Marinobacterium aestuarii: one gene and its partner. The protein of the gene in region 2 interacts with the protein of the main gene of each other region in a pairwise test. Links are inferred from orthologs where the notes say so. Each region holds a gene or a part of one and is shown on either strand. Other genes may lie near its edges.

The links. The genes of interacting proteins can lie anywhere in the genome.
Region 1: the proteins of dnaE (region 2) and A8C75_RS15215 interact in binary tests that used the Escherichia coli proteins (3 or more experiments, as listed by UniProt). The link is inferred for Marinobacterium aestuarii from one-to-one orthologs.

The regions. Positions count from the first base shown.
Region 1 is NZ_CP015839.1:3,485,701-3,489,730, reverse strand. The notes cover bases 1,232-4,014. They hold A8C75_RS15215 (pyridoxal phosphate-dependent aminotransferase), read left to right. Parts: upstream 1,232-1,940; coding sequence 1,941-3,089; downstream 3,090-4,014. Other genes in these bases: A8C75_RS15210 (amidohydrolase), read left to right, coding at 3,077-3,895; A8C75_RS15220 (nucleoside recognition domain-containing protein), read left to right, coding at 1,232-1,820. Also shown: A8C75_RS15230 (ABC transporter permease), read left to right, coding at 1-292; A8C75_RS15225 (DUF3299 domain-containing protein), read left to right, coding at 303-839; more of A8C75_RS15220, read left to right, coding at 891-1,231. UniProt on the Escherichia coli protein: Shows aminotransferase activity with methionine and histidine as substrates, and to a lesser extent also with phenylalanine.
Region 2 is NZ_CP015839.1:677,193-683,290, reverse strand. Bases 1,166-5,259 are described here. They hold dnaE (DNA polymerase III subunit alpha), read right to left. Parts: upstream 4,861-5,259; coding sequence 1,366-4,860; downstream 1,166-1,365. Other genes in these bases: rnhB (ribonuclease HII), read right to left, coding at 4,867-5,259; accA (acetyl-CoA carboxylase carboxyl transferase subunit alpha), read right to left, coding at 1,166-1,241. In the rest of the region: tRNA lysidine(34) synthetase TilS, read right to left, coding at 1-265; more of accA, read right to left, coding at 285-1,165; more of rnhB, read right to left, coding at 5,260-5,484; lpxB (lipid-A-disaccharide synthase), read right to left, coding at 5,485-6,098. UniProt on the Escherichia coli protein: DNA polymerase III is a complex, multichain enzyme responsible for most of the replicative synthesis in bacteria. This DNA polymerase also exhibits 3' to 5' exonuclease activity. The alpha chain is the DNA polymerase catalytic subunit.

The DNA.
Region 1 (4,030 bases), 2.8 Mb from region 2 along the record:
GCGATCCCTGGGGGCGCGCCCCTGGCAGCTGTTGTCGCTGCTGACCTTCGAGGCGACCTTGCTGACGCTGCTGGGATCGGTGCTGGGCATGGCGCTGCTGTATCTGGGTATTGCGCTGAGCCAGCCGCTGTTTGCCCAGTGGCTCGGGCTGCAGCTGGACCTGTCGCTGCCCAGCGCCCGGCAATGGATTTTCCTCGCACTGGTGCAGGCAGCCGGTATACTCACGGGCCTGATTCCGGGCTGGCGGGCATACCGCTATTCGCTGGCCGATGGCATGACTATTCGTATATGAAAGGCGTTCTATGAAAATCGTTGTTACGGCGTTTGTGGCGTTGTTGCTGACCCTGAGCCCGCCGCTCTGGGCGCTGGAAACCCTCAATGGCCAGGAGGTCGAGGCGCTGGAGTGGGACGCGCTTATGCCGCCGGATTTCACCTTCGAGCAGGTGTACGGCAATCAGGACTTTGGTGATCTGGAAGATTTCGATCCCCGGGCGCAGCAGAAGCTCGACGACATGATGCAGGCATTGCAGTCGGCACCGGTGGTGCCGGAACTCGATGGCAAAATGGTGCGCATTCCTGGCTTTGTGGTTCCGCTGGACGGGGTAGGGCAGAAGGTCACCGAGTTTTTCCTGGTGCCCTATTTTGGTGCCTGTATCCACACCCCGCCACCGCCTTCCAATCAGATCATCCTGACCCGCTTTGAACCCGGTACCAATGTGAGAAACCTGTTCGATGCGGTCTGGATTACCGGCACCCTCAAGGTGGAGAGCTTCGCCCACGAGGTCGCAGCGTCGGGCTACAGCATAGAGGCTTATCGCATAGAGCCGTACACCGAGTAAACCACCAGTGGCGTTGGTCCCGCGAGCGGGCAGCATGATCAGGGGCTAAGCATGGATTCAATAGTCAGCGTCATTATGCAGGCCGGTCGTACCGGTATCGAGCTTGCACTCTATGTTCTGCTGCCCATCATGGTGGTGATGCTGGCGCTGATGAAACTGCTGGAAGCCCGCGGCGTACTGGCCTGGGTGGCCAATGCGTTGGCGCCGGTGCTGCGTATTTTCGGTCTGCCGGGGCTGGGCATCTTTGCCATGGTCAAATTGCTGCTGGTGAGCTTTTCGGCCCCGGTGGCGACACTGGCGTTGATGGACCGCAATGGCACCTCGTCGCGCCATATCGCGGCCACCCTGGCCATGGTGCTGACCATGTCCCAGGCCAATGTGGTGTTTCCGATGCTGTCGGTCGGGCTGAACCTGCCGGTGATCATGGCGACCTCAGTGATTGGCGGTCTTTTCGCCGCCAGTGTGACCTACTATCTGCTGGCGCGGGCCTCAGCTTCTGAGCCTGCGGTGGAAGTACCGGTGATAGTGCCCGGTGAGCGGCGCGGCACCATTGAAATTCTGGCCGAAGGTGGCCAGGAGGGCATGAAGATTGCGCTGGCCTCACTGCCGATACTGATTCTGGCACTGTGCTTTGTGTATACACTCCAGGCCAGTGGCGCCATTACGCTGATCAGCGCGGTGCTGGCGCCGCTGCTGGCCTTGCTGGGGTTGCCGGAGGCCGCGGTTCTGCCCATCGTCACCAAGTTCATCGCCGGCGGCACGGCCTTTATGGGGGTCGTGCTGGATCTGATGAATCAGGGCCTGATCAGTGCTGCCGACCTTAACCGCATGGCGGGCTTTGTCACCAACCCGCTGGATCTGGCCGGCGTGGCTATCATGACGGCGGCGGGAAAGCGTGTCGGGCGCGTGGCACGGGCGGCGGTCTGGGGTGCGCTGGCGGGTATGCTGTTGCGCGGCATGCTGCATCTGCTGATTTTCTGATGTGCTGATTGATTGAGTAGCGACGCAGGCTGAAGGTTGGTCTTGTCGGTGACGCTGGTCGCTGTCGGGGCGGCTAAGGTACACTTCGCTGCAATTTCCGTCGCCACAAGAGCCTGAACAATGCGGTATCCCGAGACCAAACTGCCGAAGGTCGGAACAACCATCTTCACCGAGATGTCCCAGCTGGCCAATGCCACCGGCGCCATCAATCTGTCCCAGGGCTTTCCCGATTTTGATGCCCCCGCTGCCCTGCGTGAACGGGTCACCCACCATATCAACAGCGGCGCCAATCAGTATGCGCCCATGACCGGCGTGCCGGCGTTACGCGAGGCCATCGCCCTCAAGTGCGAACGCCTCTACGGTCACAGGCCCTGCATGGACACCGAAGTGACCGTGACCTCCGGCGCCACCGAGGCCCTGTTCGCGGCCATCAGCGCCGTGGTGCGGCGCGACGATGAAGTCATCCTGTTCGATCCCTGTTACGACAGCTATGAACCTGCCATCGAACTCAATGGTGGCAAGGCGGTGCATCTGCCACTGGATGAGCAGGATTTCAGTATCGACTGGAACCGCCTGGCGGATGCGATCAACCCCCGTACCCGCATGATCGTGATCAATACGCCGCACAACCCCACCGGCAGTGTGTTCGGTAGCGAAGACCTTGAGCGCCTTGCCGCGCTGGTGCGCGATACCGATATTCTGCTGATTGGCGATGAGGTCTACGAGCACATTGTATTTGACGGTGCTGCCCATCAAAGTCTGCTGTGTCATCGGGAGCTGGCGCAGCGCAGTTTTGTGGTGTCCTCGTTCGGCAAGACTTACCATGCCACCGGCTGGAAACTGGGCTACTGCATTGCGCCTGCGCCCCTGAGTGCGGAGTTTCGCAAGGTGCACCAGTACCTGACGTTCAGCACCATGACGCCGGCGCAACTTGGGCTGGCGGATTTTATGCTGGATGCGCCCGAGCATTATCTTGAGCTGCCGGCCTTCTACCAGGCCAAGCGCGACCTGTTCAGCGAATTGATGGCACCGAGTCGTTTCGGCTTGAGCCTGGCACTAGGCACCTATTTTCAGCTGGCGGATTACAGCGCCATCAGCGATCTGCCCGATACCGAATTTGCCAAATGGCTGACGCGCGAAGCCGGTGTCGCGAGCATTCCGGTCTCGGTTTTCTGCCAGCAGCCGATGCAGCGCAGGCTGGTACGCTTCTGTTTTGCCAAGGGCGAGGACACTCTGCGGGAGGCGGCGACGCGGCTATGCAAAATCTAAGCACTACGCACGGTGTGAACCCAGTGCAGGACCTTCGGATCAGCCTGGTGCAAACCGAACTGCACTGGCAGGACCCCGCCGCTAACTGGCAGCTGTTCGAGACGCTGCTGGCGCCCCTGGCCGGCACGACCGACCTGGTGGTGCTGCCGGAAATGTTTACCACCGGTTTTACCATGGCACCCGAAGGCCTGGCCGAACCCGAGCAGGGGCCGACTCTGAACTGGATGCGCCAGCAGGCGGCGTTGCTGGGTGCGGCTCTGTGCGGCTCTGTGGTGACGCAAAGGGCCCAGGGGTATGTGAATCGGCTGCTGTTTGTCACCCCCGAAGGCCAGGTGCATCAGTACGACAAGCGGCACCTGTTTCGCATGGCCAACGAGCATCAGCACTATGAAGCCGGTGCCTGCCGGGCACTGATCGAATACCGCGGCTGGCGGATTCTGCCCTCGGTCTGCTATGACCTGCGCTTCCCGGTGTTTCTGCGCAACCGCAATGACTATGACCTGTTGCTCTGCGTGGCCAACTGGCCGGCGGCACGACGCCATCCCTGGCGCGTGCTGCTGCAGGCGCGTGCCATCGAAAACCTCTGTTACGTGGCCGGCGTCAACCGGGTGGGTCAGGATGGCAAGGGTTATGACTACAGCGGCGACTCCATGCTGGTGGACTTCAAGGGCCAGGCGGTGCTGGATAAGCCCGCCGGTGAGTCTTTCGTTGCCACTACAACGCTGAGTGCTGCGGCGCTAACGGCATTTCGCGAGGCCTTTCCGGCCTGGGAAGACGCCGATGCTTTCGAGCTTGCGGACCTGTAGCGAAAAAAGGCTGACGGTGTGGGGTTTGAGGTACTTGGCGGAGTGCTGTGGGGCGATTAAAACGCCTGCTTGAAAAGGTTTCACGAACGGCGCTGAGGGTGGCGCTATACTGGAACCATGTCTGTGGCGCCTGTA
Region 2 (6,098 bases):
AGGCAGGCGCTACATTCAGCACCCGAATCGCCAGCCCCAGCGCCTGTGCCTGGGCCACGCAGTGCGCCGCCCAGGCATCGGACTCTGATTGCAGGTGATGATTGACGTGGAGCAACAGGATGCGGGATGGGTCCAGCACCCGGGCGGCCAGCTCGACCAGCACCCGGGAATCCAGACCGCCACTGTAGGCGATCAGCCAGCGCCGGACATGATGCTGCTCAGCCAGTTGTCGCTCAAACGTCTGCAGCAACCCATCAGCTGGCATCAGCGCGCCTCAGAGACAATCAGTCGCGGCTAAGACCATAGGACATCAGGCGCTCGTAGCGACGCTCCAGCAGCTCTTCGATCGGCAGGGCTTCAAATTTTTCCAGAGCCGTCAGCAGCTCCAGCTTCAGATTCGCTGCCGTCAGGGCCGGATCACGGTGCGCGCCGCCCAGCGGCTCGCTGACCACATGATCCACCAGGCCCAGCTCATGCAGACGGCCGGAGGTAATCCCCATGGCCTTGGCCGCATCGGCCGCGCGCTCGGCGCTTTTCCACAGGATGGACGCACAGCCCTCCGGGGAAATAACCGAGTAAGTGGAGTACTGCAGCATCAGCAGCTTGTCGCAGACACCGATCGCCAGGGCGCCGCCGGAGCCGCCTTCACCCACAACGGTGGAGATAATCGGCGTTTTCAGGCAGGACATCTTCGCCAGGTTGAAAGCGATGGCCTCGGACTGACCGCGCTCTTCGGCATCGATACCGGGATAGGCACCCGGGGTGTCGATAAAGGTCAGCACCGGCATCTTGAAGCGCTCACCCATCTCCATGATGCGCAGCGCCTTGCGGTAACCTTCCGGACGCGGCATGCCGAAGTTGCGACGAATCTTTTCCTTGGTCTCGCGGCCCTTCTGGTGACCGATCACGACCACGGGTTTGCCGTCCAGCCGGGCGATACCACCGACGATGGCGGCGTCATCGGAAAAATGCCGGTCGCCGTGAATTTCATCGAAGTCGTCGAAAAGGTGACTGACATAATCGAGGGTATAAGGGCGCTTGGGATGACGCGCCAGCTGCGAAACCTGCCAGGCGGACAGGTTGGAGAAGATGGACGCGGTCAGATTGCGACTCTTCTCCCTCAGTTTGCCAAGCTCTTCCGACAGGTTGATGTCGCTGTCATCGCCGACATGACGCAGCTCTTCGATCTTCGCTTCCAGTTCAGCAATGGGCTGTTCGAATTCGAGGTAATTCGGGTTCATTCGCGTCTGCTTCCGCTCTGCAATTCGGTTACTTGAAGATCATTCTTGAAGAACAACAAACGGGCAATTCTACCCGTTGAGTCCTGTGATAACCACCCCGCACATGACCAGGCAGCGACCGGCCTCAATAGCGCAGCGCCACCGCCCCTGCGCCAAAGCGATCCAGCAGCTTGAGCACCAGGTCATCACTGGCCTGTACCTTCCAGCTGTCACCGAAGGGCAGACAGGCCTCGGCATCGGGGCGCCTGTAGCGCAGCGTCACCGCCATGCTGCCATTGCCGCGGTGACTCTTCAGCACCTCGACCAGCTCGCGCAGCCGGCGGCCACCGAGGCTCTGACTGTCACCACTAATCTCCAGGCAGCGGGCATACTGCGCCCTGGCTTCGCTGATATCCATCACCCGGCTACCCTTGACCTTGAGGCCACCGTTGTAGTCATCCTGCAGCACTTCACCTTCCATGATCAGCACTGCATCCTTGTTCAGCTTGCTGCGGGCCAGCTCGTAAGCCTCGCCATACAGGGTCACATCGATGCGGGCGCTGCGATCATCCAGGGTGACAAAACAGAGCGAGTCGCCCTTCTTGGTTTTCTTCAGCCGCAGATCCACCACCAGACCCGCCATCTTCTGCTGCCGCCCCCGGGCCGGCTGCACATCGGAAATTTTCTTGCTGATAAAATGGCTCAGCTCTTTCTGGTACTCATCAATGGGGTGGCCGGTCAGATATAACCCCAGGGTGTCCTTTTCGCCGGTCAGGCGTTCCTTGTCGGTCCACTCTCGTACGCGACTGTAGTCGGCGTAGGGATCGCGGGCCTCTTCCACCGGCATTTCACCAAACAGGTCGAACATGCCGGCGTCCTGATTGCGCGCGCTCTGATCCGCCGCCTTGAGGGCATCGGGGATGGACTCAAACAGCACAGCGCGACTCGCGCCCAGGCGATCCAGGGCGCCGGAGCGCACCAGCGCTTCCATCACGCGCTTGCTGAGCTTGCGGGCACCCACACGCTGGCAGAAATCGAAAATATCGCTGAAATCCCCCTGACCATCCTTGCGCGCCTGCACTATGGCATCGATGGGGCCTTCACCCACGCCCTTGACCGCGCCCAGGCCATAGACAATTTCCCCGGCCGGGTTGACGGTAAACATGTATTCACTGCTATTTACATCCGGCACCGCCGGCGCGAGGCCCATGTTGCGGCACTCTTCGATGAAGATAACCACCTTCTCGGTGTTCTGCATATCGGAGGAAATAACCGCCGCCATAAAGGGCGCCGGGTAGTGCGCCTTGAGCCAGGCGGTCTGATAAGACACCAGTGCATAGGCGGCGGAGTGGGACTTGTTAAAACCGTAGCCGGCGAATTTTTCCACCAGATCGAAGATGTTACCCGACAGGTCGCGGTCGATGCCCTGCTGCTCACAGCCTTCCAGGAAGATGGCGCGCTGCTTGGCCATTTCTTCGGGTTTTTTCTTGCCCATGGCACGGCGCAGCATGTCGGCGCCGCCGAGCGTATAGCCCGCCATGACCTGGGCGATCTGCATGACCTGTTCCTGGTACAGGATGATGCCGTAGGTCGGTTCCAGCACGGGCTGCAGGCTATCGAGCTGGTAATCCACGTGCGGCCAGGCCATTTCGGCGCGGCCGTGCTTGCGGTTGATAAAGTCATCCACCATGCCCGACTGCAGCGGCCCCGGCCGGAACAGGGCCACCAGGGCGACAATATCCTCGAAGCGGCTGGGTTTGAGGCGCCGTACCAGGTCCTTCATGCCGCTGGACTCTAGCTGGAATACCGCCGTGGTTTCGGCGCTCTGCAGCAGATCGAAGGTGGTCTTGTCTTCCAGATCAATCAGCGTGATATCCAGCGGCGCTTCGCCCGCCGGCACGCGGATCTTGTTGATCGTTTTCAGCGCCCAGTCGATGATGGTCAGGGTCCGCAGACCCAGGAAGTCGAACTTGACCAGCCCGGCTTCCTCGACATCGTTCTTGTCGAACTGGGTTACCAGACCCTCGCCAGCCTCGTCGCAGTAGGTGGCGGCGAAGTCCGTCAGCTTGGTTGGCGCTATAACCACACCCCCGGCGTGCTTGCCGACACCGCGGGTCACCCCTTCCAGCTTGTAGGCCATCTCCATGATTTCCTGTGCTTCTTCGCTGGACTCCACGAATTCGCGCAGCTGGGATTCCTGCTCCCAGGCCTTGCCAAGCGTCATGCCGACTTCAAACGGAATCAGCTTGGAGAGCCGGTCCGCCAGACCAAAGGGCTTGCCCTGCACACGGGCAACGTCGCGCACCACCGCCTTGGCCGCCATGGTACCGAAGGTGATGATCTGAGACACCGCATCGCGACCGTAGGTACGGGCCACGTAGTCGATCACCTTGTCGCGGTTATCCATGCAGAAGTCGATATCGAAGTCGGGCATGGAGACACGTTCCGGGTTCAGGAAGCGCTCGAACAGCAAGTCATATTCCAGCGGGTCCAGATCGGTAATCTTCTGCGCATAGGCCACCAGGGAGCCGGCACCCGAACCACGCCCCGGCCCCACGGGTACGCCGTTCTCCTTGCCCCACTTGATGAAGTCCATAACGATGAGGAAGTAGCCGGGAAAGCCCATCTGGATGATGATTTCGAGCTCGAACTCGAGCCGGTCTATATACAGCTGGCGCTTGGCATCGTAGTCCGGATCGGTACGGTCAAGCAGAATCTCCAGCCGCTCTTCCAGGCCATCGAAGCTCACCTGACGGAAATAGTCATCCATCAGCATGCCTTCGGGCACAGGGAAGCGCGGCAGGTAGTAAGTGCCCAGCTCAATCTCGACATTGCAGCGTCGGGCAATCTCGACGCTGTTGGCTAGCGCCTCCGGAATATCGGCGAAGAGTTCATGCATTTCCGCCGCCGAGCGGAAATACTGCTGATCGCTGTAATCCCGCGGCCGCCTGGAGTCGTCCAGAGTACGGCTGAGGTTGATGCAGACACGCGCCTCGTGGGCATCAAAATCCTCTGCCTTGAGGAACATCACCTCATTGGTGGCGACCAGCGGGCAATCGGTTTCGTGGGCCAGGGCAACACTGGCGTGCACCAGATCCTCCTCACCCTGACGCCCCGTGCGCTGCACCTCCAGATAATAGTTATCCGGGAATATCTCCATCCATTCGCGCAGCACGGCAATAGGCGATACCTTGTCCGACTGCATGGCCCGACCCACTTCCCCCAGACGCCCGCCGGACAGCGCGATCAGGCCCTCTGAGCGCTCACGAATCCAGGCTTTCTTCAGAATCGCCTTTTCACCGACGATATTCTGGCCTTCGGCATAGGCCTGGGACACCAGCTCCATCAGGTTGCGATAGCCCTTGCCATTGCGCACCAGCAGCGTCATGCGATGGGGCTCGCCCGCGGGATCTGCCTCGTTCATGACATGCACATCGACGCCACAGATGGGCTTGATGCCGGCGTTCAGTGCAGCCTTGTAAAACTTGATGGTGGCAAAGAGGTTGCTCTGATCGGTCACCGCCACCGCCGGCATGCCGGCGGCCTTGGCTGCCGCGACCGCTTCCTTGACCCGCACCAGCCCATCAACCAGGGAGTATTCGGTATGCAGACGCAGGTGAACGAATTGGGGTGTCGCCATGGGGTCTCAGTCTCCGGGTTGCAGCAGTTCACGCACGGGGCGAAAACTGCGGCGATATTCAGGCAGGGGCCCCAGACGGCGCAGCGCGGCCAGATGGGCCGGCGTCGGGTAACCCTTGTGTTGCGCAAAACCATAGTCGGGATGCAGACGGTGCAGATCAGCCATCTCCTGATCTCGCACCACTTTGGCAATAATCGAGGCGGCACTGATCGCAGGCACCTTGGCGTCACCCTTGATCACGGCCTCGCTCGGACAGGCCAGCTGCGGGCAGCGATTGCCGTCGATGAGGGCAAAGTCGGGCTGTATGGATAACCCTGCCACCGCGCGCTGCATCGCCAGCATGCTGGCATGCAGAATATTCAGTTCATCAATTTCGGCCGGGCTGGCCGAGGCCACGCACCAGGCCAGCGCCTTGTCACAGATTTCGCTGTACAGCGCCAGGCGCTTCTTTTCGCTCAGCACCTTGGAGTCCGCCAGCCCCAGGATCGGACGTGAAGGGTCCAGAATAACGGCAGCAGCCACCACATTGCCGACCAGGGGCCCGCGGCCAACCTCATCGACACCGGCCACATTCTTGTCGGCGCCCTGCTCTACTTCGAAAAAATCAAATTCCTGCCGCTGCATTTACAACGACCTGTCGGCGAGCAGCTGCACGATCGCCTCGGCGGCGCGCTCGTCGGCATCGCAGTTGAGCTGGGCATGTATCTCGGCGAAACGTTCACGCAGCATGGCGGCATGGGCCGGATCTTCCAGCTGCTGCAGCAACAGTGGCCCCAGCACCTCGGGGCGCACTTCATCCTGCAGCACTTCAGGCACCAGGGGCGCATCGGCCAGCAGGTTGGGCAGGGAAATAAAGCGGCTCTTGATCAGCCGTGACAGTATGCGGTGCGTCAGCCCGGCCATGCGATAGGCCACCACCATGGGCTTTTTCAGCAGCATGGCTTCCAGGGTCGCGGTGCCTGAGGCGATCAGAATAACATCGGCGGCCTGCATCAGGCTGCGGGACTGCTTCAGATACAGCTCGACCTGCAGATCGGCAAACTCGGTGTCGATCAGCTCGCGCAGCGTCTGCAGCCGGGTTTCGTTCGCCGCCGGCAACACAAAGCGCAACTGCGGCCGGCGCTGCTTGAGCCAGCGGGCCGTTTCCAGGAAGGGCCGCGCCAGATACTTCAGCTCGCCGCCACGGCTGCCGGGCAGCAATGCCACGACCTCATCCTCCACCGCCAGGCCGAGCTGCC